Regions from separate parts of the Ramlibacter sp. PS4R-6 genome, predicted to be linked through region 1. Evidence: predicted binding sites of a transcription regulator. Region 1 holds the regulator's gene; each other region holds the start of a gene.
The links. The regulator sigma-54, encoded in region 1, starts transcription at its own class of promoters, with help from an activator protein. The targets are predictions, from matches to a motif close to TGGCANGNAANCTGCTTT.
Positions count from the first base shown of each region.

Region 2: a site for sigma-54 is predicted at 4,252-4,269, ahead of glnA (type I glutamate--ammonia ligase). Genes of this name have one in related genera too.
Region 3: a site for sigma-54 is predicted at 4,908-4,925, ahead of WG903_RS04995 (ammonium transporter). Genes of this name have one in related genera too.
Region 4: a site for sigma-54 is predicted at 4,621-4,638, ahead of WG903_RS03350 (globin family protein). Genes of this name have one in related genera too.

Region 1 covers NZ_JBBHKA010000001.1:538,978-546,159, forward strand. Annotated here, with positions in the region: gene WG903_RS02655 (THUMP domain-containing class I SAM-dependent RNA methyltransferase) at 1-1,071, opposite strand, end outside; gene WG903_RS02660 (RNA polymerase factor sigma-54) at 1,068-2,594, opposite strand; gene lptB (LPS export ABC transporter ATP-binding protein) at 2,610-3,398, opposite strand; gene lptA (lipopolysaccharide transport periplasmic protein LptA) at 3,395-4,003, opposite strand; gene WG903_RS02675 (thiol:disulfide interchange protein DsbA/DsbL) at 4,103-4,741, opposite strand; gene WG903_RS02680 (SPOR domain-containing protein) at 4,755-5,387, opposite strand; gene argS (arginine--tRNA ligase) at 5,390-7,063, opposite strand; gene WG903_RS02690 (PsiF family protein) at 7,155-7,182, shown strand, end outside.
Region 2 covers NZ_JBBHKA010000001.1:2,055,399-2,062,580, reverse strand. Annotated here, with positions in the region: gene ntrC (nitrogen regulation protein NR(I)) at 1-1,031, opposite strand, end outside; gene glnL (nitrogen regulation protein NR(II)) at 1,069-2,205, opposite strand; gene WG903_RS10170 (hypothetical protein) at 2,150-2,635, opposite strand; gene glnA (type I glutamate--ammonia ligase) at 2,781-4,199, opposite strand; gene WG903_RS10160 (competence/damage-inducible protein A) at 4,412-5,212, opposite strand; gene WG903_RS10155 (alpha/beta fold hydrolase) at 5,246-5,989, shown strand; gene WG903_RS10150 (16S rRNA pseudouridine(516) synthase) at 5,973-6,701, opposite strand; gene WG903_RS10145 (hypothetical protein) at 6,691-6,999, opposite strand; RNA gene ssrA (transfer-messenger RNA) at 7,021-7,182, opposite strand, start outside.
Region 3 covers NZ_JBBHKA010000001.1:1,026,094-1,033,275, reverse strand. Annotated here, with positions in the region: gene WG903_RS05015 (GMC family oxidoreductase) at 1-1,257, shown strand, start outside; gene WG903_RS05010 (hypothetical protein) at 1,254-1,973, opposite strand; gene WG903_RS05005 (hypothetical protein) at 1,975-3,006, opposite strand; gene WG903_RS05000 (hypothetical protein) at 3,069-3,371, opposite strand; gene WG903_RS04995 (ammonium transporter) at 3,393-4,724, opposite strand; gene WG903_RS04990 (DUF2946 family protein) at 5,232-5,762, shown strand; gene WG903_RS04985 (c-type cytochrome) at 5,811-6,755, opposite strand; tRNA gene WG903_RS04980 (tRNA-Arg) at 6,843-6,918, shown strand; gene glgC (glucose-1-phosphate adenylyltransferase) at 7,018-7,182, shown strand, end outside.
Region 4 covers NZ_JBBHKA010000001.1:673,793-680,974, forward strand. Annotated here, with positions in the region: gene WG903_RS03330 (hypothetical protein) at 1-123, opposite strand, end outside; gene WG903_RS03335 (LysR family transcriptional regulator) at 231-1,193, shown strand; gene WG903_RS03340 (PAS domain S-box protein) at 1,210-3,132, shown strand; gene WG903_RS03345 (sigma 54-interacting transcriptional regulator) at 3,134-4,492, shown strand; gene WG903_RS03350 (globin family protein) at 4,672-5,091, shown strand; gene WG903_RS03355 (metallophosphoesterase) at 5,129-5,944, shown strand; gene WG903_RS03360 (hypothetical protein) at 6,081-6,638, shown strand; gene WG903_RS03365 (LysR family transcriptional regulator ArgP) at 6,640-7,182, opposite strand, start outside.

The DNA of each region.
Region 1 (7,182 bases):
AGGCAGCTTCAAATCGGGCGTCAGCACCCACGCCGTCCAGCCCGCGTAGTGCGCCTTCCAGTGCGCGGCCAGCTGCACGAAGAAATCGCCGTCGCCTTCGGTCTGCGCGCGTTCGCGCCCGGCGACGCCCGCTGCCTCGATACGCTCGCCGTACGGCGGGTTGACCAGCATCACGCCGGGCGTGTCCGAGGGCGGCATGCGCTGCAGCGCATCGCCGCCGCGCAGGTTCACCACTGCGTCGACGCCGGCGCGTTCGGCGTTGCGCCGCGCGAAGTCGACCATGCGGAACGCGACGTCGCTGCCGAAGATGGGCACGGGCGACGCGCGGTGCTGCGACTTCGCCTCCTCGCGCAGCCGCTCCCAGGCTGCTTCCTCGAAAGGCAGCAGGTTCTCGAAGCCGAAGTACCGCTCCAGGCCCGGCGCGTAGCGGCAGGCGATCTGCGCGGCCTCGATCACGATGGTGCCGCTGCCGCAGCACGGGTCGTACAGCGGCACGCTCGCATCCCAGCCGCTGGCAGCGATCATCGCGGCGGCCAGTGTTTCCTTCAGCGGGGCGTCGCCCTTGTCCTCGCGCCAGCCGCGCTTGAAGAGCGGCTCACCCGAGGTGTCGATGTACAGCGTGGCGTGGTCGGCGGTGAGGTGCGCGTAGACGCGCACGCGCGGCCACTGGGTGTCGACGTCCGGCCGCGCGCCCTTCCTCTCGCGGAAGCGGTCGGCGATCGCGTCCTTCACCTTCAGCGCGGCGAAGTTCAGGCTCTTCAGCGGGCTGTGCTGCGCGGTGATCTCGACCTTGAAGCTGTCGCGCGTCGTGAACCAGGCCTCCCACGCGACGCCGCCCGCGATCGCATAGATGTCGCCTTCGTCGCGGTAGGGCGCATGCGCCAGTTGCACCAGCACGCGCTGCGCGAGACGGCTGTGCAGGTTCAGCGCCAGGGCGTCACGCCAGGACGCGCGCAGGGTCACGCCCGCCCTCTGCGACTGGACGGGGCCGGACACGATGCGCGCGACCTCGGCGGCGAGGAATTCCTCGACGCCCGCCGGGCACGGCAGGAAGAGTTGCAGGTCGTTCAAAGGGCCTTGCGCAGGTTGGCCGGGGCGATGCGCAGCGCCTCCCGGTACTTCGCGACGGTGCGGCGGGCGCACTCGATGCCCTGCTCCTTGAGCATCTCGGAGATCTGGCTGTCCGACAGCGGCTTCTTCTCGCTTTCGCTGGCCACGAACTGCTTGATCAGCGCGCGCACGGCAGTGCTCGACGCGTTGCCGCCCGTCTCCGTGCCCAGCGCCGAGCCGAAGAAGTACTTCAGCTCGAAGGTGCCGTAGGGCGTGGACATGTACTTGGCCGTGGTCACGCGGCTGATGGTGGACTCGTGCAGCCCGAGCTCGTCGGCGATCTCGCGCAGCACCAGCGGGCGCATCGCGAGCTCGCCGTGGACGAAGAAGTTCTTCTGGCGCTCGACGATGGCATTGGACACGCGCAGGATGGTGTCGAAGCGCTGCTGGATGTTCTTGATGAACCAGCGCGCCTCCTGCAGGCGCTGCTGCAGCGCCTGGTGGCCTTCGCCCTTGTGCGCCTTGAGGGCGCCCGCATACACGTCGTGCACGCGCAGGCGCGGCATCACGTCCGGGTTCAGTTGCACGCGGAATTTCAGGCTGCCGCCGCGGCCGGCCTTGGTCACCAGCACGTCGGGGACGACGATGTTGCGTTCGGTGTCGACGAAGCGGCGGCCCGGCTTCGGTTCCAGCCGCGTGATCAGCGTGATGGCCGCGCGCACATTGGCGTCGCTTTCGCCCGTGACCTGCGCCAGCCGCTTGACGTCGCGCCGCGCCAGCAGGTCGATGGGCTGCGCGCAGATGCGGATCGCGGCGCCCGTGGCCGGCGTGTCGTCGCCCGCCGCCTCGATGGCCTTGAGCTGCAGCGTGAGGCATTCGCCCAGCGAGCGCGCGCCCACGCCGGTCGGGTCCAGGCTTTGCAGCAGGTGCAGCGCCACGGTGAAGCGGTGCACGAGCTCCTCGCGCTGCTCCTCGTCGACGGGCGACAGCGACGCCGCCAGCGCCTCCAGCGGCTCCTCGAGGTAGCCGTCGTCGTTGAGCGACTCGATGAGGAACTGCAGCGAGCAGCGGTCTTCCTCGCACAGGCGCAGCGACAGCGCCTGGCGGTGCAGGTGGGCTTGCAGCGACTCGTGGCCGTGCGCCAGTTCGGTCGCGTCGACGTCGTCGTCCGACGATCCGTTCTTGCGCGGCGTGGCGTCGCCGCCCCACTCGCCGTCGTCGGCCACCATCTCGGTGCTGCCGTCGCCGTCCCAGTCGGGCGCTTCCACCTCGGTCGCGGGCGCGTCGGTGTCGGGGCCGTCGTCGTGCAGGGACCCGTGGTTGCCGAACTCGTCGTCGCCCGCCGGCGGCGCGTCCACCACGCCGAGGCCCGGGTCCTCGCGCGATTCTTCGGTGTTGACCTCGAGGAAGGGGTTGTCGTCGAGCATCTGCTCGACTTCCTGCGCCAGTTCCATGGTGGACAGCTGCAGCAGGCGGATGGACTGCTGCAGCTGCGGCGTCAGCGCCAGGTGCTGGGAGACGCGAAGCGACAGGCCCTGTTTCATACTGCTGTGCCCGCTCTACATTCGGAAGTGCTCGCCGAGATACACGCGGCGCACGTCCGCGTTGTTCACGATCTCGGAAGGCGTGCCCTGCGCGAGCACGGCGCCGTCGCTGATGATGTAGGCGTGGTCGCAGATGCCCAGCGTCTCGCGCACGTTGTGGTCGGTGATCAGCACGCCGATGCCACGCGACTTCAGGAAGCCGATGATGCGCTGGATCTCGATCACGGCGATCGGGTCGATGCCCGCGAAGGGCTCGTCCAGCAGGATGAAGCGCGGCTGCGTCGCCAGCGCGCGCGCGATCTCGACGCGGCGCCTCTCGCCGCCGGACAGCGCCAGCGCGGGCGAATCGCGCAGGTGGTCCACGCGCAGGTCCTGCAGCAGCGCCGTCAGGCGCTTTTCGATCTCGGCCCGCGCCAGCGGCGCGCCCTGCTCGTCGCGCTGCAGCTCCAGCACGGCCCGCACGTTCTCCTCGACATTGAGCTTGCGGAAGATCGACGCTTCCTGCGGCAGGTACGACAGGCCCAGGCGCGAGCGGCGGTGGATCGGCATGTGCTCGACCGAGCGGTCGTCGATGGAGATCTCGCCCGCATCGGCGCGCACCAGGCCGACGATCATGTAGAACGACGTGGTCTTGCCCGCGCCGTTGGGCCCCAGCAGCCCGACCACCTCGCCCTTGTCGACGTCGAGCGAGACGTCCTTGACCACCTTGCGGCTGCCGTAGGTCTTCTGCAGGTGCCGCGCCGACAGGCGGCTGACGCCCGCTTCGGGCGCGGCGCGGCGCCCGACCGTGGCGGCCTCGATCACTTCCTGCCCCCGTCGAAGGTGGTGCTCGGGCGCAGGTTGGCCGCCGGGCTGTTGGTGGCGGCGGGCGCGGACGCGGTGGGCCTGGGCGTGAGCACGGCGCGCACGCGGCCGCCCATCGCGGGGCTGGCCGGGCCGCCGTCGACCGAGAACACGTCGGTGCTGTTGTCGTAGGTGATGAGGCTGCCCACCACCTCGTCGGCCAGCGTGCCGCCGCGGATGCGCCGCATCTCGGCGCGCTTGATGAACTTCACGCGGTCGGCCTTGCCGTCGTACTCGATGGTCTCGCCCTCGCCCTCGATGTACTCGTCGATGCCGTCGCGCTTCTGGCGGTAGAAGGCGAGCTTGCCCGGTTCGGCCGTGACCACGCCGTACTGGTAGCCCTCGCCGTCCTGGCGCACGTCGATGCGCGCGCCGCGAATGAGGATGGAGCCCTTGGTGACGACGACCTTGCCGGTGAAGACGCTGGTCTGCTTCAGGTCGTCGTACTTGAGCGCGTCCGCCTCCACGTTCATCGGCTTGGCGCGGTCGGCCTTTTCGGCGGCGGCGGGCACGCCGGCCAACGCCAGCGCCAGTGCAAACCCGAAGGGGGAAAGGAGTTGCTTCATAAAGGCACGAATCTTGCTGGGCATTCTAACCATGCGCAGGCCCGAAACCTGCATGCCCACGCGAAGAACGCGTGCCGGGGGCGGTTTTTCTACGCGCCGCTAGCGCGGCTTGCGCGCCTCGCCGATCAGGTAATCCACCACCTGCAGCATCCGGCCGTGGTTGCTGGCGAGCGTCGAATCCGTGTAGTAGCGGCCGACGACGCCCATGGACGGCACGCCTTCTACTTCGTACAGGTTCTGGATGTCGGTGGCCCGGCGCGCCTTGGCCGAGATGGCGAAGGAGTTGTACAACTCGGTGAACTTCGCGGCGTCCAGGCCCTGCTTGCCGACCCAGTCGGCCATGGTCGCCAGGCGCGTGAGGTCCACGTTCTCCTTGTGGATCGCATCGAAGATCTTCACGTGCAATTCGCCCGCCTTGCCCATCGCCTCCAGCGCGTAGAACAGGCGCTGCTGCGGGACCATGTTGTCGCGGAAGGCCGCCGGGATGCGGCGCAGGACGACGTCGTCGGGCAGCTTGCGGCTCCAGGCCTGCAGGGTCGGCTCGAACGCGTTGCAGTGCGGGCAGCTGTACCAGAAGAAGTCGATCACCTCGATCTTCGGCAGCGGAGTCTCGACCGGGACCGTGCGCGGCAGCGTGCGGTACTCGCGCCCGTCCTCGGGCACGCGCGCCTGCGCCAGGACGGCGGCCGGAGAAGCCAGCACCGCGGCGGCGCCCAGCGAAAACTCACGTCGTTTCATCGGCACGGATTCCTTATCTCTGCACGCGCACCAGCGCGCTTTCGATGCCGCCGGCTTCCAGCTTTTCCTTCTGGCGGTCGGCGTCTTCCTTCTTCTCGTACGGCCCAACGCGCACGCGGAACACCTGCCGGCCCGATTGCTCGCGCTCGGTGACCTTGGCGTCCAGGCCCATCAGCGAAAGCTTCGCGCGCTGGGCTTCGGCGTCTTCCGGCGTGCGGAACGCGCCGGCCTGCACGTAATAGATGAAGGGGTCGGTGTTGGCCGAGGCGCGCGCCGCGGCGAAGTCGCCCAGCGGGTCGTTCGACGGGCGGCCGGTCACCGCCGGCGGCGCCTTGTCGGGCGCGGCCGAAGGCGCGGGGATGGTGGCCACCGGCGGCGCGCCCGGCGTCTTGGCCGGGTCCGCGACCTGCGGCGTGGGCGCGGTGCCCTTCGCGGGGTTCTTGCCGTACAGCGGCGCGTTGGGGTCCCAGTCGCGGTTCTTGCGGATCTCGGCCGCGTCCTGTTCGGGCGTGCGGCTCTGGCCCTTGTTCAGGAAAGGCACCGGCACCTTGGTGACGTACACCGCCACGGCCAGCGCAGCGGCCAGGCCCAGCACGACCCCGATGATGATGCCGACGATGACGTTGCCGGTCTGCAGCTTTCTCATGTTCACATCTTCTGCGGGGCGCTGACGCCCAGCACAGCCAGGCCATTGTGCAACACCTGCGCGCACGCGGCGACGAGCGCCAGCCGGGCTCGCTTGAGCCGCTCGTCGTCGACGAGCACGCGCTCGACATCGTAGTAGCTGTGCAACGCTGCCGCCAATTCCCGCAAGTAGAAAGTGACGTCGTGCGGCGCGAAGTCCGTGGCGGCGGCGGCCAGCATGTCCGGATACTTCGCGAGCAGCAGCATGAGGTTTAGCGCCGCGGGATGCTGGAGCGCGGAAAGATCGGCGCCGTGCAGCGCCGCGACGTCGCCACCCCAGTCGCGCTGCATCTTGGCAATGCGCGCATGCGCGTACTGCACGTAGTACACCGGGTTGTCGTTGTTCTGCGCCACCGCGAGGTCGACGTCGAAGGTGTACTCGGTGTCGGGCTTGCGCGAGAGCAGGAAGAAACGCACCGCGTCCTTGCTGGTCCACTCGATCAGGTCGCGCAGCGTGACGTAGCTGCCGGCGCGCTTGGAGATCTTCACCTCCTCGCCGCCGCGCATCACGCGCACCATCGTGTGCAGCACGTAGTCGGGGTAGCCCTGCGGGATGCCCAGGCCCGCCGCCTGCAGGCCGCCGCGCACGCGCGCGATGGTGCCGTGGTGGTCGGTGCCCTGGATGTTCACCGCCTTGGTGAAGCCGCGCTCCCACTTGGTCACGTGGTACGCCACGTCGGGCACGAAGTAGGTGTACGTGCCGTCGGACTTGCGCATCACGCGGTCCTTGTCGTCGCCGTACTCGGTGGTTCGCAGCCACAGCGCGCCGCCTTCCTCGAAGGTGTGGCCCGAGGCGACGAGGCGCTTCACGGTCGCCTCCACCTTGCCTTCCGTGTACAGGCTCGACTCGAGGAAGTAGTGGTCGAACCTGACCTGGAAGGCCTGCAGGTCCAGGTCCTGCTCGTGGCGCAGGTAGGCCACGGCGAACATGCGGATGCCCTCGAGGTCGTCGACGTTGCCGCTGGCGGTGTATTCGCGGTCGTCGGCCTTCACGGTCTGCTTCGCGAGGAAGGCGTCGGCGATGTCCTGGATGTACTCGCCGTTGTAGGCGGCCTCGGGCCATTGCGCATCGCCCGGCTTGATGCCGCGCGCACGCAATTGCACCGAATTCGCGAGCGTCGCGATCTGCACGCCCGCGTCGTTGTAATAGAACTCGCGGTACACGTCCCAGCCCTGGGTGGCGTACAGGTTGCAAATGGCATCGCCCAGCGCCGCCTGCCGGCCGTGCCCCACGTGCAGGGGACCGGTGGGGTTGGCCGACACGAACTCGACCATGATGTGGCGGCCGTTGTCCGGCTGCGTGCCGAAGCCCGCTCCGGCCACCAGCACCTCGCGCACCACCTGCTGCTTGGCTTCGGGCTTGAGGCGGATGTTGAGGAAGCCCGGGCCGGCGATGTCGATGGCCTCGACCCAGCGCTGGAACGGCGCCGCCGCCAGCAGTTCGGACTTCAGTGCCTCCGCGACCTGGCGGGGGTTCTGCTTGAGCGGCTTGGCCAGCTGCATCGCCGCCGTCGACGCGAAATCGCCGTGCGCGGCGGCCTTGGGCGACTCGAACGCCGCCTTGGCGCCGGCGCCCGGCAAGAGCTTGTCCAGCCCGGCGGCCAGCGCGCCGAGCAGGTCCTGTTTCACCTGGAGCATCGGTCGATTCTAAGAGGCGGTCATCCCCCGGGCCGGCCGGGGCGTTAAGGATGGGCCGCCCTTTCGCGGCACCCACCTGAAGGAGACAGCCATGAAGCAATTGATGCCGATCCTCGTCC
Region 2 (7,182 bases), 1.5 Mb from region 1:
GTGAGCGCGGCGTCGGAGATGCGCTTGGGTTCCACGCCCAGCTGCTTCGCGCTTTGCTGCAGGAAGTGGCGCGCGAGCGTCGAGATGTCCTCGCGCCGCTCACGCAGCGGCGGCAGGCGCAGGCGGATGACGTTGAGGCGGTGGAACAGGTCCTCGCGGAAGTTGCCTTCCTTGACGCGCTGCTCCAGGTCCTGGTGGGTGGCGGCGATCACGCGCACGTTGGCCTTCACCGCGTTGTGCCCGCCCACGCGGTAGAAGTGGCCGTCCGACAGCACGCGCAACAGGCGCGTCTGCAGGTCGAACGGCATGTCGCCGATCTCGTCCAGGAACAGCGTGCCGCCTTCGGCTTGTTCGAAACGGCCGCGGCGCATCGTTTGCGCGCCCGTGAATGCGCCGCGCTCGTGGCCGAAGAGTTCGGACTCGAGCAGATCTTTGGGGATCGCGGCCGTGTTGATCGCCACGAACGGCCCGTTCGCGCGCGGCGAGTGCTTGTGCAGCGCGCGAGCGACCAGCTCCTTGCCCGTGCCGGACTCGCCCGTGATCATCACCGTGACGTTGCTCTGCGACAAACGGCCGATGGCGCGGAAGACGTCCTGCATCGCGGGCGCCTGCCCCAGCATCTCGGGCGCAGTGGCCATGGCCTGTTCGGCGACTTCCTCGCGCTGGCTTTCCTCCACCGCGCGGCGGATCAACTCGATCGCCTTGGGCAGATCGAAAGGCTTGGGCAGGTACTCGAAGGCGCCGCCCTGGAAGGCCGAGACGGCGCTGTCGAGGTCGGAGAACGCCGTCATGATGATGACGGGCAGGCCCGGCAGCTTTTCCTTCACCTTCGTGAGCAAGTCCAGGCCTGAGCCGCCCGGCATGCGGATGTCGCTCACCAGGACCTGCGGCCCCTCCTCGCCGGCTTCGAGCGCGGCCAGCACCTCGCGCGCGTTGGTGAAGCTGCGCGAGGGCAGGTCCTCGCGCATGAGCGCCTTCTCCAGCACGAAGCGGATGGATTGGTCATCGTCAACGATCCAGATCGGCTTCAACGCGGTACCTCGGTCATTCGCAATTCGGTCACTCCGGTCAGGGCAGCGGGATCAGGATCTGGAAGTCCGTCCTTCCCGGAACGCTTTCGCATTCGATCAACCCATGATGCTGCTGCACGAACGTCTGCGCCAGCGTGAGCCCGAGGCCCGAACCGCCCTCCCGCCCCGACACCAGCGGGAAGAAGATGCGATCGCGGATCGCCTCGGGCACCCCTGGCCCGTTATCGATGACATGCAATTCCAGTGCCAGTCGGTACCGCTGCTTTCCGAAAGTCACCTGCCGCGCGATGCGCGTGCGGAACACCAGCTGCGCGTCGCCGGCGGCGATGCGTTCCGTGAGCGCCTCGCAGGCGTTGTGCGCGACATTCAGCACCGCCTGGATCAACTGTTCGCGGTCGCCGCGGAAGTCGGGGATCGAGATGTCGTAGTCGCGCACGACCTTCAGGCCCTTGGGGAACTCCACGACGATCAGCGAACGGACACGCTCGCACACCTCGTGGATGTTGACGTCGCCCACCACGTGCGGGCGGCGGTGCGGCGCCAGCAGGCGGTCCACCAGCGTCTGCAGGCGGTCGGCCTCGTGGATGATGACCTTCGTGTATTCCTTCAGCTCCCGCGACTCGATCTCCATCTCGAGCAGCTGCGCCGCGCCGCGGATGCCGCCCAGCGGGTTCTTGATCTCGTGCGCCAGGTTGCGAATGAGTTCCTTGTTGGCCTGCGCCTGGCCCAGCATGCGCTCTTCGCGGTCCTGCCGGGCCTGCGCCTCCAGGGGCAGGAGTTCCACCACGAATTCGCCGGGCGTGTCGGTCTGGGCCACGACGACGTGGACCTGCAGCGGCTCGGCGTTGCCGGCCGTGCGCACGAGCCAGGCGTCGTAGCGCAGCGCCGCGAACTCGTTGCTGTGCGCGCCGGCCAATGCGTTCTGCAGCGCGGTCGGGTCGGTGAAGCAGGCGGGAAAGGCCGTGCCCTCGATGGCCCGGCGCGAGATGCCCAGCGCGTCTTCGAGGGCGGAATTGGCGAAGAGGACCGCCCCGTCGGCGGCGACGACGGCCACGAGCGTGGCCAGCAGGTCCAGGGACTGGAAGCGTTGGGCCGCGGCGGTCGCGGCCGGCGTGTCGTTACTGGCGGTTGATGCGCGCCAGTTCCCGCTTGAGGCCGGCGATGTCGTTCTCATTGCGGGCGATGCTCGCCTTCAGCTCGGCGGTGCGTTCCACGTACTTCTGGTGGTTCTTGTGCTCGGGCCCGAGCTTCTCCGGCTCGCCGTTGTTGTATTCCTTGACGAGCTCGGCTTGCCGCGTCTCGGCCTTCTTCAACTCGGCTTCGAGGATGGCGCGCGCATCGTTGTCGCGCTGCTTCTGCTCCTCGGAATCCACGCGCGGGCCGCCGTTGGCCTGCGTGGGCGCCGTGGCCACACGCGTCGCGCCGTTGGGCTTCAGGCCCTCCACCACCGTGATGTTGCCCCCGTCCAGCGGCTTGCAGCCCTTGGCCTTCGCCTCGGCTTCGCTGTTCGTGTAGGTGTTGCCGCAGCGATAAATCTTCGTCTGGGCCTGCGCTGCGAATGCCATCGCAGCCAGCGCCACCGCGGTGATGTAGGCGTACTTCATGGCGTGCTCCTTTCGCACGGGGCTGTGCGAGCGGGAGGGCCAGTATCACGCAACTCATCAAAAACATCAAACAAGCCCTTGATTCGAAAAGACAAAGGACCGCCGAGGCGGTCCTTTTTCACAACGGGCTGTACGCAACCCCAGCTTACAGGCTGTAGTACATGTCGAACTCGATCGGGTGCGTGGTCATGCGGAAGCGCGTGACCTCTTGCATCTTCAGTTCGATGTACGCGTCGATCATCGTGTCCGTGAACACGCCGCCCTTCGTGAGGAACGAACGGCCCTTGTCCAGGTAGTCCAGCGCCTGGTCCAGGCTGTGGCACACGGTCGGGATCTTCGCGTCCTCTTCCGGGGGCAGGTGGTACAGGTCCTTCGTGGCGGCTTCGCCCGGATGGATCTTGTTCTCCACGCCGTCCAGGCCGGCCATCAGCATGGCGGCGAAGCCCAGGTACGGGTTGCAGGTGGGATCGGGGAAGCGCACCTCGATGCGGCGGCCCTTGGGGTTCGCCACGTACGGGATGCGGACCGAAGCCGAGCGGTTGCGCGCGGAGTACGCGAGCTTCACCGGCGCCTCGAAGCCGGGGACCAGGCGCTTGTAGCTGTTGGTGCCGGGGTTCGTGATGGCGTTGAGCGCGCGGGCGTGCTTGATGATGCCGCCGATGTAGTACAGCGCGAAGTCCGACAGGCCCGCGTAGCCGTCGCCGGCGAACAGGTTCTTGCCGTCCTTCCACACGGACTGGTGCACGTGCATGCCCGAGCCGTTGTCGCCGACCAGCGGCTTCGGCATGAACGTCGCCGTCTTGCCGTAGGCGTTGGCGACGTTGAGCACCGTGTACTTGAGGATCTGCGTCCAGTCGGCGCGCTGCACCAGCGTGCTGAACTTCGTGCCGATCTCGTTCTGGCCGGCGCCGCCCACTTCGTGGTGGAACACTTCGACCGGCACGCCCAGCGATTCGAGGATGAGCGACATCTCGGCGCGCATGTCCTGCATGCTGTCGACCGGCGGCACGGGGAAGTAGCCGCCCTTGGTGGTCGGGCGGTGGCCCTTGTTGCCGCCTTCGATCGTCTTGCCCGTGTTGTACGGCGCTTCGTATTCGTCGATGTGGACGAACGAGCCGGACATGTCGGCGCCCCAGCGCACGTCGTCGAACACGAAGAACTCGGGCTCCGGCCCGAAGAACGCGGTGTCGCCCAGGCCGGAGGCCTTGAGGTACGCCTCGGCACGCTTGGCAATGGAACGCGGGTCGCGGTCATAGGCCTTGCCGTCGCCCGGCTCGAGCACGTCGCAGGTCAGGATCAGCGTCGTTTCCTCGAAGAACGGGTCGATGTTGGCCGTGTTCGGGTCGGGCATCAGCAGCATGTCCGAAGCCTCGATGCCCTTCCAGCCGGCGATCGAGGAGCCGTCGAACGCATGACCCGAAGTGAACTTGTCCTCGTCGAAATGCGAGGTCGGCACGGTCACGTGCTGTTCCTTGCCGCGGGTGTCGGTGAAGCGGAAGTCGACGAACTTGACTTCGTTTTCCTTCACCATCTTCATGACGTCGGCGACGTTCTTGGCTGCCATCAGGTTTCTCCTGTTTGGATGGTTGGTTGTCGAAAGGGGGTGTGCCGCTCGGGATGCAGGTTCTGTGCCAAAAGCTGGTGCATGGCATGCACGGCAGAGCTGGGCGATTCTGCCCGACTTTGATGGCGTTTCCCTGCGGGAGCGGACGGTGGGCTGACCCCTTTGCACCAATTTGGGGAATGGTAATCCATCCCCAAATTGGTGCAAGAGGGTTATCGCACCAATTCGGGGCCCAGCTTCACGCCCAGGGCGATCAGGCCCGCCAGCAGTTGCGCATAGGCCGGATCGACCGCGGCCGGATCGCCCTTCACGCCCAGGTCGATGTGCCGGCCCCATTGCGGGTGGTCGACGCTGGGCAGGCTGAACACCTTTACGCCGGGGTGGTCGCGCTCGACCTCTTCCATCAGCGGCGTCAGCGTGGCTTCCATCGATCCATGGACGATCACGGACTTCTCGACGTAGGCCTTCTCGCGGAACAGGTGGCGGTACATCGTGTCCAGGACCCACTCGATCATGGGCCAGGCCATCACCGGGAAGCCGGGCACGAAGTGCACGTCACCGACGGTGAAGCCGGGGATCTTGTTGTAGGGGTTGGGAATGATCGCCGCGCCCTGGGGAAACACGCCCATGTTCAGGCGGTGGATGTTGTCGGGCCGGTCGGGGTCGTAGGTCGTGCCCTGCTCCTTCGCCACGTCCCGCATGCGTTCGCGGATCAGCGCCTCCGCTTGCGGATGCAGCGCGAGCTCGACGCCCAGCGCCTTCGCCGCGCATTGCCGCGTGTGGTCGTCCGGCGTCGCGCCGATGCCGCCGCAGGAGAACACCACGTTGCCCGATGCGAACGCACGCTGGAGCGTCGCGACGATGCGCTCGGGGTCATCGCCGACGTAATCCGCCCACGCCAATTGCAGGCCACGCGCGGCGAGCAGCTCGATGACCTTGGGCATGTGCTTGTCGGCGCGCTTGCCCGAGAGAATTTCGTCGCCGACGATGACGAGGCCGAATGCGGATGGCATGCGTGCATGCTAACGCCTCGCTAACATCGGCTGGTGGACAGCCTGGAACTCGACCGCATCGAAGGCGACGCCGCGCGATCGCCCATCGTGTTCCTGCACGAGGGGCTGGGCTCCGTCGCGATGTGGCGCGACTGGCCACGGCGCGTGTGCGAAGCGACCGGCCGTGCCGGCTTCGTCTATTCGCGGCGCGGCTACGGCAAGTCGCCCCCCATTCCCGACGTCCGGGGCAGCGGACGGCTGAAGCCCGACTACATGCACCGCGAGGCGCTCGACGTCTTGCCGGCCCTGCTGGCAGAGCTGGCGATCGACTCACCCGTGCTGCTCGGCCACTCCGACGGCGGGACGATTGCCCTGATCCACGCTGCGCACTTCCCCGTGCGCGCCTGCATCGTGATGGCGCCGCACGTTATCGTGGAGGACATCTCCGTGCGCTCCATCGACGAGGCGCGCGTGGCCTACGAGACGACGGACCTGCGCGCGCGCCTGGCGCGCTACCACGACGACGTCGACGGGGCGTTCTGGCAGTGGAACGACATCTGGCTGGATCCCGCCTTCCGCGACTTCGACATCCGCGCGGAGTGCGCGCGCATCCATGCGCCGGTGCTGGCAATCCAGGGCGAGGACGACGCCTACGGCACGCTGCGGCAGATCGACGAGATCGCCCCGGCTGGCGGCATCGCGCGCGTGGTGCTGGCCGATTGCGGGCACTCGCCGCACAAGGACCAGCCCGAGCGCACGAAGGAGCGCATCGTGCAGTTCCTCAGGGCGCTCGGCTGAGCAGCAGCAGGTCGTCGGGCCGCAGCCAGCGCCATTGCCCGGGCGCGAGGTCGGCCGGCAATTCGAAGGCGCCGATGCGCGAGCGGTGCAAGGTTTCCACCCGGTTGCCGGCCGCCGCCACCATTCGCTTGACCTGGTGGTACTTGCCTTCCAGGAGCGTCAGGCGCAGCGACTGATCGCCCGTCGCCTCGCACGCCGCGGCGCGCACGGGCTTCGGGTCGTCATCGAGCACCACGCCTGCCTGCAGCTTCGTGACTTGCGCGGGCGTCACGGGATGCTTCGTCCCGACTTCGTAGACCTTCGGCACGTGCCTCTTCGGCGACGTCATGCGGTGGATGAACACCCCGTCGTCGCTCAGGAGCAGCAGGCCCGTCGTGTCCGCGTCCAGCCGCCCGATGGCCTGCACGCCTTGCACCGCGCCCTTGTTCGGCCGCTGGCGCAGCGGCCCGGGCAGCAAGGTGTAGACGCTCGGGTAGGTCGACGGCTTCTGCGAGCACTCGGTGCCCGCGGGCTTGTTCAGCACCAGGTAGGCCTTGTCGTGGAACTCCCACGCCACGCCATCGACGTCGAACACCAGGCCTTGCGGCTCGAACTCCTGCGCCGGGTCCTCGACGACGCGCCCGCCGATGCGAACGTGCCCCTGCTCCACCAGCCCCGCGCAGATGCGGCGCGTGCCGAAGCCCTGCGAGAAGAGGATGTCGTCAGCGCGCAGAGGCGTACTGCGCCAGCTCGCGCTGCAGCGGCGCCAGGCGGCTGTGGATGTCGTTTTCCTGCCGGTAGAGCGGCAAGCGTTCGAAGGTGCCGGGCTGCGCGGCGATCTTCGCGCGCACCTCGTTGAGCTCGAGCTGCAGTTGCGCGACGCGGTCCGTGAGCGGCGCGACGGCGCCCGGCTCGGCCGTGACGCGGGGCAGCGGGTGAGTGCCGTCGTACGTCCATGCGGAGCGCGGCACGACGGAGCAGCCGCCGAGGGCGGCGGCTGCGATCAGGAGGGTGGGCAAGCGCGGCAGCATGCCGCGATTGTGGCCCGAAATTGGTGGAGCTGGCGGGAATTGAACCCGCGTCCGCAAGCCTTCCTCGCGCAGATCTACATGCTTAGCGGTCTGATTTGGATCTCGCCACCCGAGTCGCGCAGTCGCACGCTACACGGGTAGCCAGCGTCCTATTGTCTCGTCCCGAACCAAGGCGCCCGGTTC
Region 3 (7,182 bases), 490 kb from region 1:
TACTTCAAGAAACACGAGGACTACTACCAGGGTGCCGACGAGGTGCACGGTGCCGGCGGCGAATGGCGCGTGGAGCGGCAGCGCCTGCGCTGGGACATCCTCGATGCGTTCGCGCAAGCAGCGCAGCAGGCCGGCATCCCGCACTCGACCGACTTCAACCGCGGCAACAACGAAGGCGTCGGCTACTTCCAGGTGAACCAGAAGGACGGCTGGCGCTGGAACACCGCGAAGGCCTTCCTGCGCCCGACCTGCTACGGCCGCCCCAACTTCGAGATGTGGACGGGCGCCCACGTCGTGCGGCTGAAGACCGAGAAGAACGGCGACGGTTCGCTGCGCTGCGCCGGAGCGCTGGTGTGGGACGGGCAGCAGCTGGTCAACGTCGCGGCCAGGCACGAGATGATCCTGGCCGCCGGCAGCATCGGCTCGCCGCAGATCCTGCAGCTGTCGGGCATCGGCCCCGCCGAGCTGCTGCGCCAGCACGCGATCCCCCTCGTGCACGAGCTGCCCGGCGTCGGCGAGAACCTGCAGGACCATTTGCAGATCCGCGCGGTGTTCAAGGTGAAGGGCGTGACCACGCTCAACACGCTGGCGAACTCGTTGTGGGGCAAGTTGAAGATCGGCGCGGAGTACGCGATGTTCCGCAGCGGCCCCATGAGCATGGCGCCGTCGCAGCTGGGTGCGTTCACGCGCAGCGCACCGCAGTTCGAGTGGCCCAACATCGAGTACCACGTGCAGCCGCTGTCGCTCGACGCCTTCGGCGAGCCGCTGCACCCCTTCCCCGCGTTCACGGCGAGCGTGTGCAACCTGAACCCGACCAGCCGCGGCACGGTGCGCATCCGCAGCAACAAGTTCGAGGACGCGCCGCTGATCCGCCCCAACTACCTGTCGACGCCGGAAGACCGGCAGGTGGCCGCCGATTCGCTGCGCGTCACGCGCCGCATCTGCGCGCAGCCGGCGCTGGCGAAGTACGCGCCCGAGGAATGGCGGCCGGGCCTGCAGTACCAAAGCGACGAGGAGCTGGCCAAGCTGGCCGGCGACATCGCCACCACCATCTTCCACCCGGTGGGCACCACGAAGATGGGCGCGGACGGCGATGCGATGGCCGTGCTCGATTCGAAGCTGCGCGTGCGCGGCATCGCGAAGCTGCGCGTGGTCGATGCCGGCGCGATGCCGACGATCACCAGCGGCAACACCAACTCGCCGACGCTCATGATGGCCGAGAAGGCCGCCGAGTGGATCGCGCAGGACGCGCGCTAGAAGGTCCGCGAAAGCGTCAGCGCGACGTCGTCGATGGCCAGGCGCGGCTGGAACACCGTGCCGGCGACGGCCCCCGAGCGATGGATGGCCACGACCCCGCTGGCCGATTGCCGCGAGCGCCGCCAGTCGAGCGCGAGCGACCAGTTGGATGCCAGCGCCGCCGTCGCGCCCAGCGACAGGTCGCTGCGCCGCCCACCGCGAAACGACGAGGGGTCGAACAGCCCGCCGTAGTCGATGTGCAGGCGGTGCGCGATGCTCGTGCGCCATGCGGCGCGCGGCGCGAGCTGCCAGCCTGCGGCCTGCCACGCCGGGCCGGTCCAACCCACACCGGCCAACCACAACACGGACGTCTCGCGCAAGCCGGCGGCGGCCGTGGTGGCGGCGATGTCGCGGCGGAACCAGAGCGCATCGAGTGATACCCAGGCCTCGCCCCACGCACGCGGCTGCAGCGGCCGCCAGCGCAGGCCCGTTTCGGCTTCGGTGTGGCGCGAGGCGGTGGCGAGCAGCCCGCCGGCCTGTGTGCGCCCGTCGTAGTCGAGGCGGCCGTGCGCGAACGCTGCAGACCACTCGATGCGGCCCAGCGGCGCCGTGACGCGCAAGCGCGCGAGCGGCCCGCTTTCCTTCAACAGACGCGCGCCGGCCGCATCGCGCTCGACGAGCACACGATGCGTGGCCGTGGCTTCCCACCGCCACGCGTCGGGCGCGTCGGCCAGCACCTCAGCGCAGGCCGGACAGCTCGGCCGTCGTGGACGTGACCGTCGTCTCGAAGGTGCCGTCGCCGTTGGCGTCGACCTGGATCGCCACCGTGCCGTTGGCGGCGATCGTCGCCACGAGCTGCGAATTGTTCGCGCCCACCACCTTGACGACACCGGCAGTGGCCAGGCGCGTGCTGGCGCTCCACACCAGCGGGGTCGGCGTGGTGATCGTGTACTTGACCGTCGCGTTGCCCAGGCGGGTGCTGTCGGTCTCGATCGTGGCGGACAGCGTGCCCGTGAACGTGCTGCCATTCACCGTGAGCGTCTGCGTGTAGTTGCGCATGGTGTTAGTGCGCGTCGTGCCCGAGATCGTCTGGCGCGTCGACATCGCCGTGCCGCTGGCGCTGAGCGTTTCGGAGGTGAGGCTGTTCGCCGTCCAGTCCAGCCGCACGTCGCCGTTGGCCACCGTCGTCACGCCGCCGGCCTGCACGCTCAGGTTCGTGACGGTGACGTTCATGACCACGTGGAAAGGCAGGGCGTCGGTGATGGAGCCGCTCGCGATGGTGACGGCGAGCTGGCCGTTCACGACTTCCGTCTGGCCGCCGACGCTCTCGGCGCAGTTGCTGGCGCTGATGCTCAGCGTGTCGCCGGCACCGATGCCGTTGGGGCTGGCGACGTTGCCGCTGATGGTCATCGTGCCGCCCTGCGAGCAGGCGAGGGTTTCGCTGATCGAGATGCCCACCGGCAAGCGCGCACCGGCGGCGGAAGTCGCCGCGTGCTTCACGATGGCGGCGAGTTGCTGCAGCTGGGTGGCGCCTGCTGCGGCATCCACCTGCACGCCGATGGGCAGCGCAGCGCCGCTGGTGGCCGAGGTGTTCTGCGCGCTGTCGACCGCATTGGCGGCCACGGGCTTGGCGTTGCTTTCGGTGATGGCCACCGATTGCGGGCCGGAACCCACGCCGCCGGAGCCGCCCCCGGCACTGCCACCGCCGCCTCCGCAGGCGGCAAGGACGAAGACGCCGGCGAGGGCGAATGAACGCAAGGCGAAGGTCATGGGAATCCCCTGTGTGTGTCGACTGCACCCGTTGCGGGCGCGGGGATTTTAGCGCCTGGGGCCTAGCGGATGCCCCCGACGTAACGGGGCCCGTCCGGCTGCTCCTGCGCTCGCTCGTGCAGCGCCTGCACCAGCGGCACCTTCGGCGGCGGGCCCTTCTGCAGCACCGCCTGCTCGAGCTTGCCGGCCCATTCGTCCAGGTCGGCGTGGCCGTCTTCCGTGGCGTGCGCGCGCGCGAAGCGCACGATCTCGGCCGCGTACTCCAGGTTCGAAGCCATCCATTCGGTGTCCGTCACGCGGCCGGTCTTGCGCCTGAGCAGCACGTGCAGGTGGGCGGCGATGGCGATTTTCTGGCTGACGAGCATGGCAGGGCTCCCTTCCGTTGGCTAGGAGGTGATGCGTTCGCGGTGCTGCGAGATGTCCAGGCCCACCTGCTCGGCGTTTTCCTCCACGCGCAGGCCGACGATGAACTTCGTCACCAGGAGCAGCACGGCCGTCATGATCCCGCTGTAGAAGAGCACGGCCAGCGCGTCGATGGTCTGCACCAGCAAGTTGCCCTGCGCACCGGAGACGCCCTTGTTCGCGAGCAGGCCGGTCATCAGGCAGCCGACGATGCCGCCGACGCCATGCACGCCGAAGACGTCGAGGGAGTCGTCGGCACGCAGCAGGCGCTTGAGCGCGGTTGCACCCCAGTAGCACGCGATGCCCGCGACGCCGCCGATGAGCAGAGCCGAGGCCGGCGTGACGAAGCCCGATGCCGGCGTGATCGCAACGAGCCCGGCCACCAGGCCGGAGCACAGGCCGAGCAGCGAGGGGCGGCTGCGCACAACCCATTCGGCCAGCATCCACGCGATGGCGCCTGCGGCCGCTGCGATGTGCGTCACGGCCATCGCGAGGCCCGCGCGCCCGTCGGAGGCCACCGCGGAGCCGGCGTTGAAGCCGAACCAGCCGACCCACAGCAGGCCGGCGCCCGCCATCGTCAGGCCGAGGTTGAAGGGCTCGAAGGCCTCGCGCCCGTAGCCGCGCCGCGGGCCCAGAAAATACGCGCAGACCAGGCCGGAGACACCGGCGTTGATGTGCACGACCGAGCCGCCGGCGAAGTCGAGCGCACCAAGCTGCGCGAGCCAGCCGCCCGGCTCCCACACCCAGTGCGCGATGGGCGCGTAGACGAACAGCGACCACAGGCCGGTGAACCACAGCATGGCCGAGAACTTCATACGCTCGACGAAGGAGCCGACCACCAGCGCCGCGGTGATGATGGCGAAGGTGAGCTGGAACATCGCGTACACCGACTCGGGAATGTTGGGCGCGATGTGGCTGGCCATCACCTTGCCCTCCTTGTAGTAGTCCAGGCCCGCGAACCACAGGCGGCTGCCGTTGCCGATGAAGGGCGAGCCGGGCGTGAACGCCCACGAGTAGCCGACGGCAAACCACAGCAGGCTCACCAGCGAGGCGATGGCGACCACGCACGCCATCGTGTTGATCACGCTCTTCTTGCGCACCATGCCGGCGTAGAAGAAGGCGATGCCCGGCAGCGTCATCAGCAGCACGAGTGCCGTCGACGTCATCATCCAGGCCGTGTCGGCGGCGTTGATGGATTCATGCGGCACGAGCGAGGGCCGGGTGATGGGCGCCGGCGCGGGCGTCGCCGAAGCCGCCGCTGCGGGCGCGGGCGCGACGGCCGCGACCGTCGGCGCGGCGGGCGCCGGCAAGGGCATCGTGCCCGATGCGGCGGCGGCGATCGCGGCTTCGGGGTTCAGGGTTGCGGAAGCCGCGGCAGCCGCCGGCGACTGCGCGCCAACGGGCAGCGCGACCATCAATGCGGCCGCCGCAACGAGGGCGGCGAAAAGGCGCGGGGCGGTGTGCACTTCGGTTCCTTCGTGGATTCCCAACGCCGGTGCCGTGCATCAACCGTGCCAGATCGTACGCATACTTACGATTCGCACCATCGCGGCACGCGCATGCCGCAATCCGGGGCGGGAAAGTCCCGATGCACCCGCGCAGTGCGGCCCCTACAGTGAGGCACTCGCAGCGGGCACCGGGACGTGGCCGCGAGGGCGAGGGACCGAGGAGACAACCCCAGAACACGACGAGATCATGCAAGGCATCCCCAGGGGATGCCCTTCCACAAGGCGCCGCTCAGCGGCGCCTTTTTGTTTTTCTGCGCCGCTCGCCTGCCGCCTTTTTGTTTTGTGGCTGAGCTCGGCGCTGCCCATAATCGTGCGATGGACGACATCGTTCGCCAGGCCATTGCCAAGTGGCCCAACGTGCCGAACTGCTGGGGCTGGCTCGGGCTGGACGCGCGCGGCAACTGGTACATGCGCGACGACCGTACGCAGGCCGCCGGCCCTTTCCCTCAGGCCAAGGGGTCGGTCCTGCGGCACGAGAAGCTCATCGACTTCATTCACCGCAACTACGAGCCAGATGACCAGGGGCGCTGGTTCTTCCAGAACGGCCCGCAGCGCGTCTACGTCGAGCTCGAGGCCACGCCGCTGGTGTTCCGCATCGGCGCGGGCCGTGCCGTTGCCGCGCACACCGGGCGAAGCGCCACCGTGAAGGGCGTCATCGTCGACGAGGGCGGCCACGTGTACCTGGACACCGACATCGGCTTCGGCATCGTGCACACGCTGGACATGGAAGCCGCGGCCGACGCGATCGAGTCGGGTGCGTGGCGCACGCAGCAGGCCGCTGCCGCCGAGCTGCCGGAGCGCTTCCACTTCGTGCGCCACCCGGCCGCGGCGCGCGCGGACGCCTGAAAGCAGGAAGCCGGCACAAGGCCGGCTTCGTTGCGGGGTGCGCTGCGCTTACTTCGCCGCGTTCACCATGTACTGCACGGCCGCGCGAATGTCGGCGTCGCTGGCGCTGGCGCCGCCCTTGGGCGGCATGGCGCCCTTGCCCTTGATCGCCGCCTGCACCAGCTGGTCGAGCCCCGTCTTGATGCGCGGCGCCCACGCGGCCTTGTCGCCGAACTTCGGGGCGCCCGCGATGCCGGCCGCGTGGCAGGTGGCGCAGGTTTGCTTGTACAGCGCTTCGCCGACGTTCGCGCCGGCGCCGGCAGCAGCGGTTTGCTGTGCCGCCGGAGCGGGCGTGGCCGCAGCGGGCGCGGCGGCGGCGGTCGTTGCGGCCACGGGTGCAGCAGCGGAGGCGGCATTGGCCGTTGCGGCGGCCGGGCGCTGCGGCTCGGCGAACTTCGCGCCGGCCTGGTTGGCCATGTAGGCGACGGCGCGCGCGATCTCGGTGTCGTCGAAATCGCCGCCCGATTGCGCGGGCATGCCGCCCTTGCCCTTCAGCGCCGATTGCACCAGCGTGTCGAAGCCCTTGGCGATGCGCGGGCCCCAGGCGCCGGCATCGCCGACCTTGGGCGCGCCGGCCGCGCCGGTGGCGTGGCAGGCCGCGCACTGGGCCTTGAAGACTTCCTCGCCCGCCTTCAGGGGCCGGTTGGCGTCGCGGATTTCCACGGCGCCGACCTTGCGGATGCGCTCGGCGACGCCGCGGTCGAGGTCCTGCGCCGTCACGCCGCCCAGGGCGTGCGCCTCGGCCTGCGTGCTGCCGGACGGCTTGTTCTCGGACACCACGTACAGCACCAGGCCGATGATGATGAACACCGGGACGACGAAAGAGGCGATGACCGTGACGAGCAGCTGCTTGGGGGTCTTGATGGGGCCGGTGTGGCCCTCGAGTGCGTGTTCTTCGTTCAACGCGTTATCGGTCATGGCGTCCTCGGTGGGGCGTTTCTTCGGGATCAACATTCGATTATATCGGCCGGGGCCAGCGCCTCCTGGCGGGCGCCGGGCGTGCCCCCGGCATCGCGGATAATGTGTCCTGCACGTCCACACGCGGCTGTAGCTCAGTGGATAGAGTATTGGCCTCCGAAGCCAAGGGTCGTGGGTTCGATCCCCGCCAGCCGCGCCATCCGTCCCTCCCCGCTGCTCAAGCGCTGAAAACCGCGCGTCGTCCTACATCGGCGCGCGCGCGGCTGCGCCACAGTGCCCCGCAGGAGACACGGCACGCATGGACCTGCAGCAACCCACCTCGACCTGGGACGGCCGCGAAAGGCGACGCGCCACCGACCGCACCTTCCTCGCCCAGCAGCTGCCGCGCAAGACGGTCGCCATGGTGCTGGCGGGCGGGCGCGGCTCGCGCCTGCACGACCTGACCGACCGGCGCGCCAAGCCC
Region 4 (7,182 bases), 130 kb from region 1:
GGCCGTGGCGCGGGTGCCGTCGAAGGCGCGGGCGAAGGCCTTGAAGCCGTCGGCGACGCGGGCGGCGCGTTCGACACCGGGGTGGCGGGTCGGGTAGTTGGTGTGGGCGAAACTGGTGGTCATCTCTTTCCTCCTTGTGAGAGCCCGCCCTTTGGCGGGTGATGCAATACTAGGGTCAACCCTGATATATTTCCAATTTAGATTGGTGATGTGAACCATTCACAAAACGTATGAGGCCCGCCAATTTCCGCAACCTCGACCTGAACCTGCTGCGGGTCTTCGACCAGGTGATGGCCGAGCGCAACCTGACGCGGGCGGCGCGCAACCTGGCGATGACCCAGCCGGCCGTGAGCAACGCGCTCAGCCGCCTGCGCGAACAGCTGGGGGACCAGCTGGTGACCCGCAGCGGCTACGGCGTCGAACCGACGCCGCGCGCGCTCGCGCTGTGGCCGTCGATCGCCGACGCGCTGCGCCAGCTGGAGGCGTCGATCACCCCGGGCGACTTCGTCGCCTCCGAGGCGAACAACACCTTCGTGCTGGCGATGGCGGACGCCACCGGCGCGGAGCTGATGCCGGGCATGGTGGAGATCATCGAGCGCGACGCGCCGGGCGTCACCGTGCGCGTGCTGCCCCTGACCACGCGCGACCCGCGGCGCCTGCTGGACGAAGGCCAGATCGACCTGGCCGTGGGCTTCTTCCCGGCCGTGCTGGCCGACCTGACCGCGCAGGCGCAGCAGGGCGGCATGGCGGCGTTCGACCACCAGCGCCTGTACGACGGCCGCTACGTGTGCGTGATGCGCGAAGGGCACCCGCTCGCGCGCGGGCCGCTCACGCTCAAGCGCTACTGCGCGGCGCACCACCTGCTGGTGAGCTTCTCGGGCCGGCCTTTCGGCTTCGTCGACGAGGCGCTGGCGTCTCTGGGCCTCAAGCGCCGCGTGGTGCTGACGGTCAACCAGTTCTTCACCGCGGGGCGGGTGGTGTCCACCTCGGACCTGCTCACGGTGCTTCCAAGCCACTTCGTGCGCGTGACCGGCATCGCCGACCAGCTCGTGCTGCGCGAGCTGCCGTTCGAGGTGCCGCCGGTGCACGTCGACGCGCTGTGGCACCGCCGCGCGAGCCAGCGCAGCGACCACGCGTGGCTGCGGCTGGCGATCGCCGCGTCGGCGCAGAAGGCTTTCGGTAAACCGGGCTGATGGCTATGCTCGGCGCATGAGCCCAGCCGCCGCCATCGCCACCATTCCCCCCGGGGAGTGGCTCGCGCAGATGGCGCAGGCGATCGAGGAAATGCTGTGGGTGCGCGACACGCGCACCGGCCACATCGTCTACGCCAATCCCGCGTTCGAGCGCTTCTGGGGCGCGCGCGCGGCGGCCGACACGCTCATGGCCTACGTGGCGCCCGCCGACCGCGAGCGGCTGCAGCGCGCCCGCGAGTCGCTCCTGGACACGCCTTACGTGGAGGACTACCAGGTGAACCTGCCGGCGTCGGGCATCCTGCCGGCGCGCACCGCGCGCCTGCGCGAGCGCGCCTTCCGCACGCGCGCGGCCACCGGCGAGGACTGGATCACCTACATCGCGCGCGACGTCTCCTGGCAGTTCGACACCACCGCGCAGCTGCGCGCCGAGATGTCGCGCCGCGCCGATGCCGAGCGCAACCTGAGCGACGCCACGCAGCGCCTGGAGGCCCTGATCGCCACCGCCAACGACGCGGTGATCACGATCGACGAGGCCAGCAACATCGTCGACTGGAACGCCTCCGCCGAGCGCATCTTCGGCTGGCGCCGCGCGGAGGTGCTGGGGCGCGACCTGGCGCACGTGATCATCCCGCCGGCGCACCGCGCGCAGCACATGGCCGGCATCCAGAACTACCTGCAGGGCGGCGAAGGGCGCATCTTCAACCGGCGCGTGGAGACCACCGCGCTGCGCCGCAACGGCGAGGAGTTCGACGCGGAGCTGTCGGTGTGGCCGGTGCGCACCGACGACGGCTGCACCTTCAGCTCCTTCATCCGCGACATCTCGCGGCGCAAGGGCGCCGAGCGGGCGCTGGCCGAGTCGGAGGCGAAGTACCGCAAGGTGGTGGAGAACGTGAACGAGGGCATCCTCGTCACCGCCGCCGGCAAGATCCTCTATGCCAACCCGAAGGCGTTGGCGCTGTCGGGCACCGACGAGGCGACGGCGCTCACCCGCCCGTTCATCGAGTACATCCATCCCGACGACCGCGAGCTGGTTGCCAACAACCACATCCGCCGCCTGCGCGGCGAGAACGTCGAGAGCCGCTACCAGTTCCGCGTGATCCACCGCAGCGGCGAGGTGCGCTGGCTGGAGACGAGCGGCGTCGTGATCGAGTGGCAGAACGCGCCGGCCACGCTGAACTTCCTGAGCGACGTGACCGAGCGCAGGCTCATCGAGCAGGAGATGCAGGCCGCGCTGGAGCGCGAGCGCCAGCTGTCGGAGCTGAAGTCGCGCTTCGTCGCCGTCGCCTCGCACGAGTTCCGCACGCCGCTGGCCGCGATCCTGTCGTCCATCGAGCTGCTCGACGACTACGGCGCGCGCCTGCCCGACGGCGAGCGCAAGGAGGTCGTGGGCCTGGTCAAGGCCGCGGTGGCGCGCATGAACAAGATGATCGAGCAGGTGCTGATGACCGCGCGCATGGAGTCCGGGCGCTTCGCCTTCGAGCCGCAGCCGCGCAGCATCCCCGACCTGCTGGTGCAGGTGGTGGCCGAGATGGACCAGGCCCACACGCAGGCCGCGCGCATCTCCGTGCGCTGCGACGGCATGGACGCGCCGCGCCTGGTGGACGCCAAGCTGCTCGGCCACATCCTGGTGAACCTGCTGGGCAACGCGCTGAAGTACTCGCCGCCCGACAGCGCCGTGACCTGCAGCGCCAGCGCCGAAGGCGAGCGCCTGCGCTTCCGCGTGACCGACCAGGGCATCGGCATCCCCGCGGCGGACCTGCCGCTCCTGTTCGAGAGCTTCCACCGCGGCACCAACGTCGGCAACATCCAGGGCACCGGCATCGGCCTGCACATCGTCAAGCAGTGCGTGGAGTTGCACCGCGGCACCATCGAGGTCGACAGCGACGTCGGCCGCGGCGCCACCTTCCACGTCGACGTGCACGCGCCGGTGGCGAACTGACATGGCCCGCATCCTGATCGTCGACGACGACCCCACGCTGCTGCGGCTGCTGCAGATGCGCCTGGAAGGCGAGGGCCACGAGGTGCTGCAGGCGGCCAGCGGCGAGGCGGCGCTGGCGCTGCTCGACCGCGAGTTGCCGGAGCTGCTGGTCACCGACCTGCGCATGGGCGGCATGGACGGCCTGCAGCTGTTCGAAGCCGTCCACCGCCGCCACCCCCTGCTGCCGGTCGTGATGCTGACGGCGCACGGCACCATCCCCGACGCGGTGAAGGCGCTGCAGCGTGGCGTGTTCGGCTACCTGCCCAAGCCTTTCGAGGCGCGCGAGCTGCTGGCCGAGGTCGAGCGGGCGCTGGCGGCCTCGCGCGCGCTCGGCGCCGACGTGCCGGTGGACGAAGGCGATGCCGCGCAAGGCGCGTGGCGCGAGGCGATCCTCACGCGCAGCCCGCGCCTGCAGCAGGTGCTGGCCGAGGCGCGCATGGTCGCCGCCACCGACGCCTCGGTCGTGATCCATGGCGCCAGCGGCACCGGCAAGGAACTGCTGGCGCGCGCCATCCATGCGGCCAGCCCGCGCGCGGCGCGTAACTTCGTCGCCATCAATTGCGGCGCCATTCCCGAGAACCTGGTCGAGTCGGAGCTGTTCGGCCACGTGAAGGGCGCGTTCACCGGCGCCTCGCGCGACCGCACGGGCCTCGTCGCCGAGGCCAACGGCGGCACGCTGTTCCTCGACGAAGTCGCCGAACTGCCCGCCTCCGCGCAGGTGAAGCTGCTGCGCGTGCTGCAGGAGCGCGAGGTGCGCCCCGTGGGCAGCGAGCGCAGCGCCAGGGTCGACGTGCGCGTGGTCAGCGCCTCGCACCGCAAGCTGGCCGAGGAGGCGGCGGCGGGGCGCTTCCGCTCGGACTTGTACTACCGCCTGAACGTCGTGGGCCTGTCGCTGCCGGCGCTGGCGGAGCGGCGCGAAGACATCGCGCTGCTGGCGCAGCACTTCGCCGCCACGCTGTCGCAGCGCCACGGCAAGAACGTCGCGGGCTTCGCGCCCGGCGTGCTGGAACTCTTCACGCAGGCTTCGTGGCCCGGCAACGTACGGCAGCTGCAGAACACGGTGGAGCAGTGCGTCGTGCTGTGCAGCGGCACGCTCATCGACGAAGGATTGGCGCGGCGTGCGCTCGCAAGCGAGGCCGAAGGCGTGCAGCCGCTGGACGAAGCGCGGCGCGACTTCGAGCGGGACTACCTCGTGCAGCTGCTCAAGCTCACCGCCGGCAACGCCGCGGAAGCCGCGCGGCTCGCGCGCCGCAACCGCACCGACTTCTACGCGCTGCTGGCGCGCCACCAGCTGCAGGCGGCGGCGTTCAAGGCGGAATAGCTGTCGGGATTCGCCGACACGCGTCCTTGCCCCTGAAAGACGCAGGCGCCCGCGGAAGGTGTCGGCGCATCCCGACAAGCGCGCCCGCGCCGCGCGCGCAAGTCCTTGATTTCACTGGGGCGCACTTCTGGCACGGAACTTGGAAACGCATGCAGCACTTTCCAAGGAGGCACCTCGCCATGACCCCGCACCAGATCGACCTCGTCCAGAAAACCTTCGCGCAGGTCAAGCCGATCGCGTCCGCCGCGGCGGAGATGTTCTACGCGCGCCTGTTCGTGCTCGACCCGAGCCTGCGCGGCATGTTCCGCAACGACATGGGCAAGCAGGGCGCCATGCTCATGAGCATGATCGGCGCCGCCGTGAACGGCCTGCGCAACCTCGAGGCGCTGTCGCCCGTCGTGCGCCAGCTGGGTGCGCGCCACGTGAAGTACGGCGTGAAGACCGAGCACTACGCCACCGTCGGCGATGCGCTGCTGTGGACGCTGGAGCAGGGCCTGGAGGACGACTTCACGCCCGAAGTGCGCGACGCGTGGGCTGCCGCCTACGGCCTGCTGTCCGAGGTGATGCAGCTCGGCGCGATGGAAGCGCAGCCCGCCTGAGCGCGCGCGCCTTCGCCCGTCCGCCACAATCGGGCGGGTGAAGATCCAGTTGATGTCGGACCTGCACCTCGAAACGCAGCCTGACTTCCAGCCGACTCCCGCGCCCGGCGCCGACCTCCTGGTCCTCGCCGGCGACATCGGCTCCTACCAGCGGGGCAGCCGCCTGGCCGACGACGATTTCGGCCTGGCGCGCTTTTCGCCGCGCCACGGCTGGCCGTGCGAGGTGCTGTACGTGCCGGGCAACCACGAGTACGACAACCTCGATTTCGACGCCACGCACGCGCGCCTGCGCGAGACCTGCGAGCGGCTGGGCATCGCCTGGCTGGAACGCGAGGTGCTGGTGCGCGGCGGCATCCGCTTCATCGGCACGACGCTGTGGGCGGACTTCGACGCCTTCGTCACGGATGAGGACCGTGCTCATCCGCTGCGCGTGGAACGCAAGCGCGCCAAGGCCTACCGCGCGGCCAACTACTACCTGCAGAAGGCAGCGACCACGCGCGGCGGCGAGCTGTGGCTGGCACCGGGTTGGCGCGAACAGGCGCTGGTGTGCCAGGCGTGGCTGCGCGACGCACTGGATCGGCCCTTCGACGGCACCACCGTGGTGGTCACGCACTTCGCGCCGACCCTCGGCAGCGCCGACCCGCGCTACGGCCTGACGCCGGGCACCGCGGGTTTCTGCAATTCGCTCGATGCGTGGCTGGAGAAAGCTGACTGCTGGCTGCACGGCCACCTGCACTGCCAGCAGGACCACGTCGAGCGCGGCTGCCGCATCGTTGCCAACACCCTCGGCTATGCGGCCAAGGGAGAGCAGGAAGGATTTCGCGCGCAGTTCGTGATCGATCTCACTGCGTAACGCGGAACCGGCGCGTATCTTGCGTGGGATTTCCAACGCCCGCGTTACTTCCGCCAACAATGCCCCCCGGGTCTTTACAAGCAGGAAGCGTTACGGCGAGCTCGCTGTGGAACACTGCACACGCATGGAGGCCACGATGAAAACAACAAGCAACTGGACCCCGACACTCGCCTGGCTGGGCGCGGCCGGCGTTGCCCTTGCGCTGGCCTTCGCCGCACCGGACGAGGTGAACGTGATGGGGCGCCTGCCCACCATCAGTGCGAAGCGCCTCGACCAGCAGCCTTTCATCCTGCCCTTCCAGCTGCCTGCCGAGCGTTCGCTCGCGCTGGTGGCGTACACCAAGCACCAGCGCGAGGAAGTCCAGAGCTGGGTGCACGGCATGAAGCTCGAGGCCGACTCGGCGATCTTCTGGTTCCGCCTGTCCGTGCTGAACGATCCCGGCAGCGACGTCGCGCGCAGCGAAGCCGAGAAGCGCCTGCTGGCGCGTTACCCGCAAGCCTCCGAGCGCGCGCGCCTCGTGCCCGTGTTCACCAACCGGGAAGCCTTCGCGCGCGCCGCCGGCGTGTCCGGCACGGAGCACGCCGCGGTCCTCGTCGTCGACCGCAACGGCCGCGTGCTCGCGCGGGCCGAGGGCGCGTACGACGAAGCCAAGGCCCAGGCCCTGCGCGAAACGCTGCTGGCCCGCAGCGACTGAATCACTTCGCGCCGAGTTGCGCGCGCGCCGCCTGCGTGAGCGCGGTCGTCAAGGCATCGAGCACCTCGCTTTCGAGGTTCCAGCAATGCCAGTACAGCTGCACCGGCACCGAGTGGCCCGGTGCGGCGTCCACCAGCCGCCCCTGCTGCATCAGGCCGCGCACCAGCAGCTCGGGCACCACGCTCACCCCCCAGCCTGACAGCACCGCGCGCACCTGCCCTTCGGAGCTGGGCACGAAGACCTGGTTCACGGCCACGCGCTTGAGCCCGAAGGCCTTGGCGACGAACTCGCGCTGCATGTCGTCCTTGCGGTTGAAGGCGATGAAGGAGACGTCGCGGAAGTTGTGCGGCGTGAGCCCTTCGCCGAGCTTGTCGCGCGCATAGTCCGGCTGCGCGACGGCGATGTAGCGCATCGCGCCGAGCGGCACCACCTTGCAGCCGCGCAGCGCCTGCTTGAGCGTGGTCACGCAGCCCAGCACCTGGCCTTCGCGCAGCCACTCCTGCGTGAAGTCCTGGTCGTCGGCGATCACCTCCAGCGGCAGGCC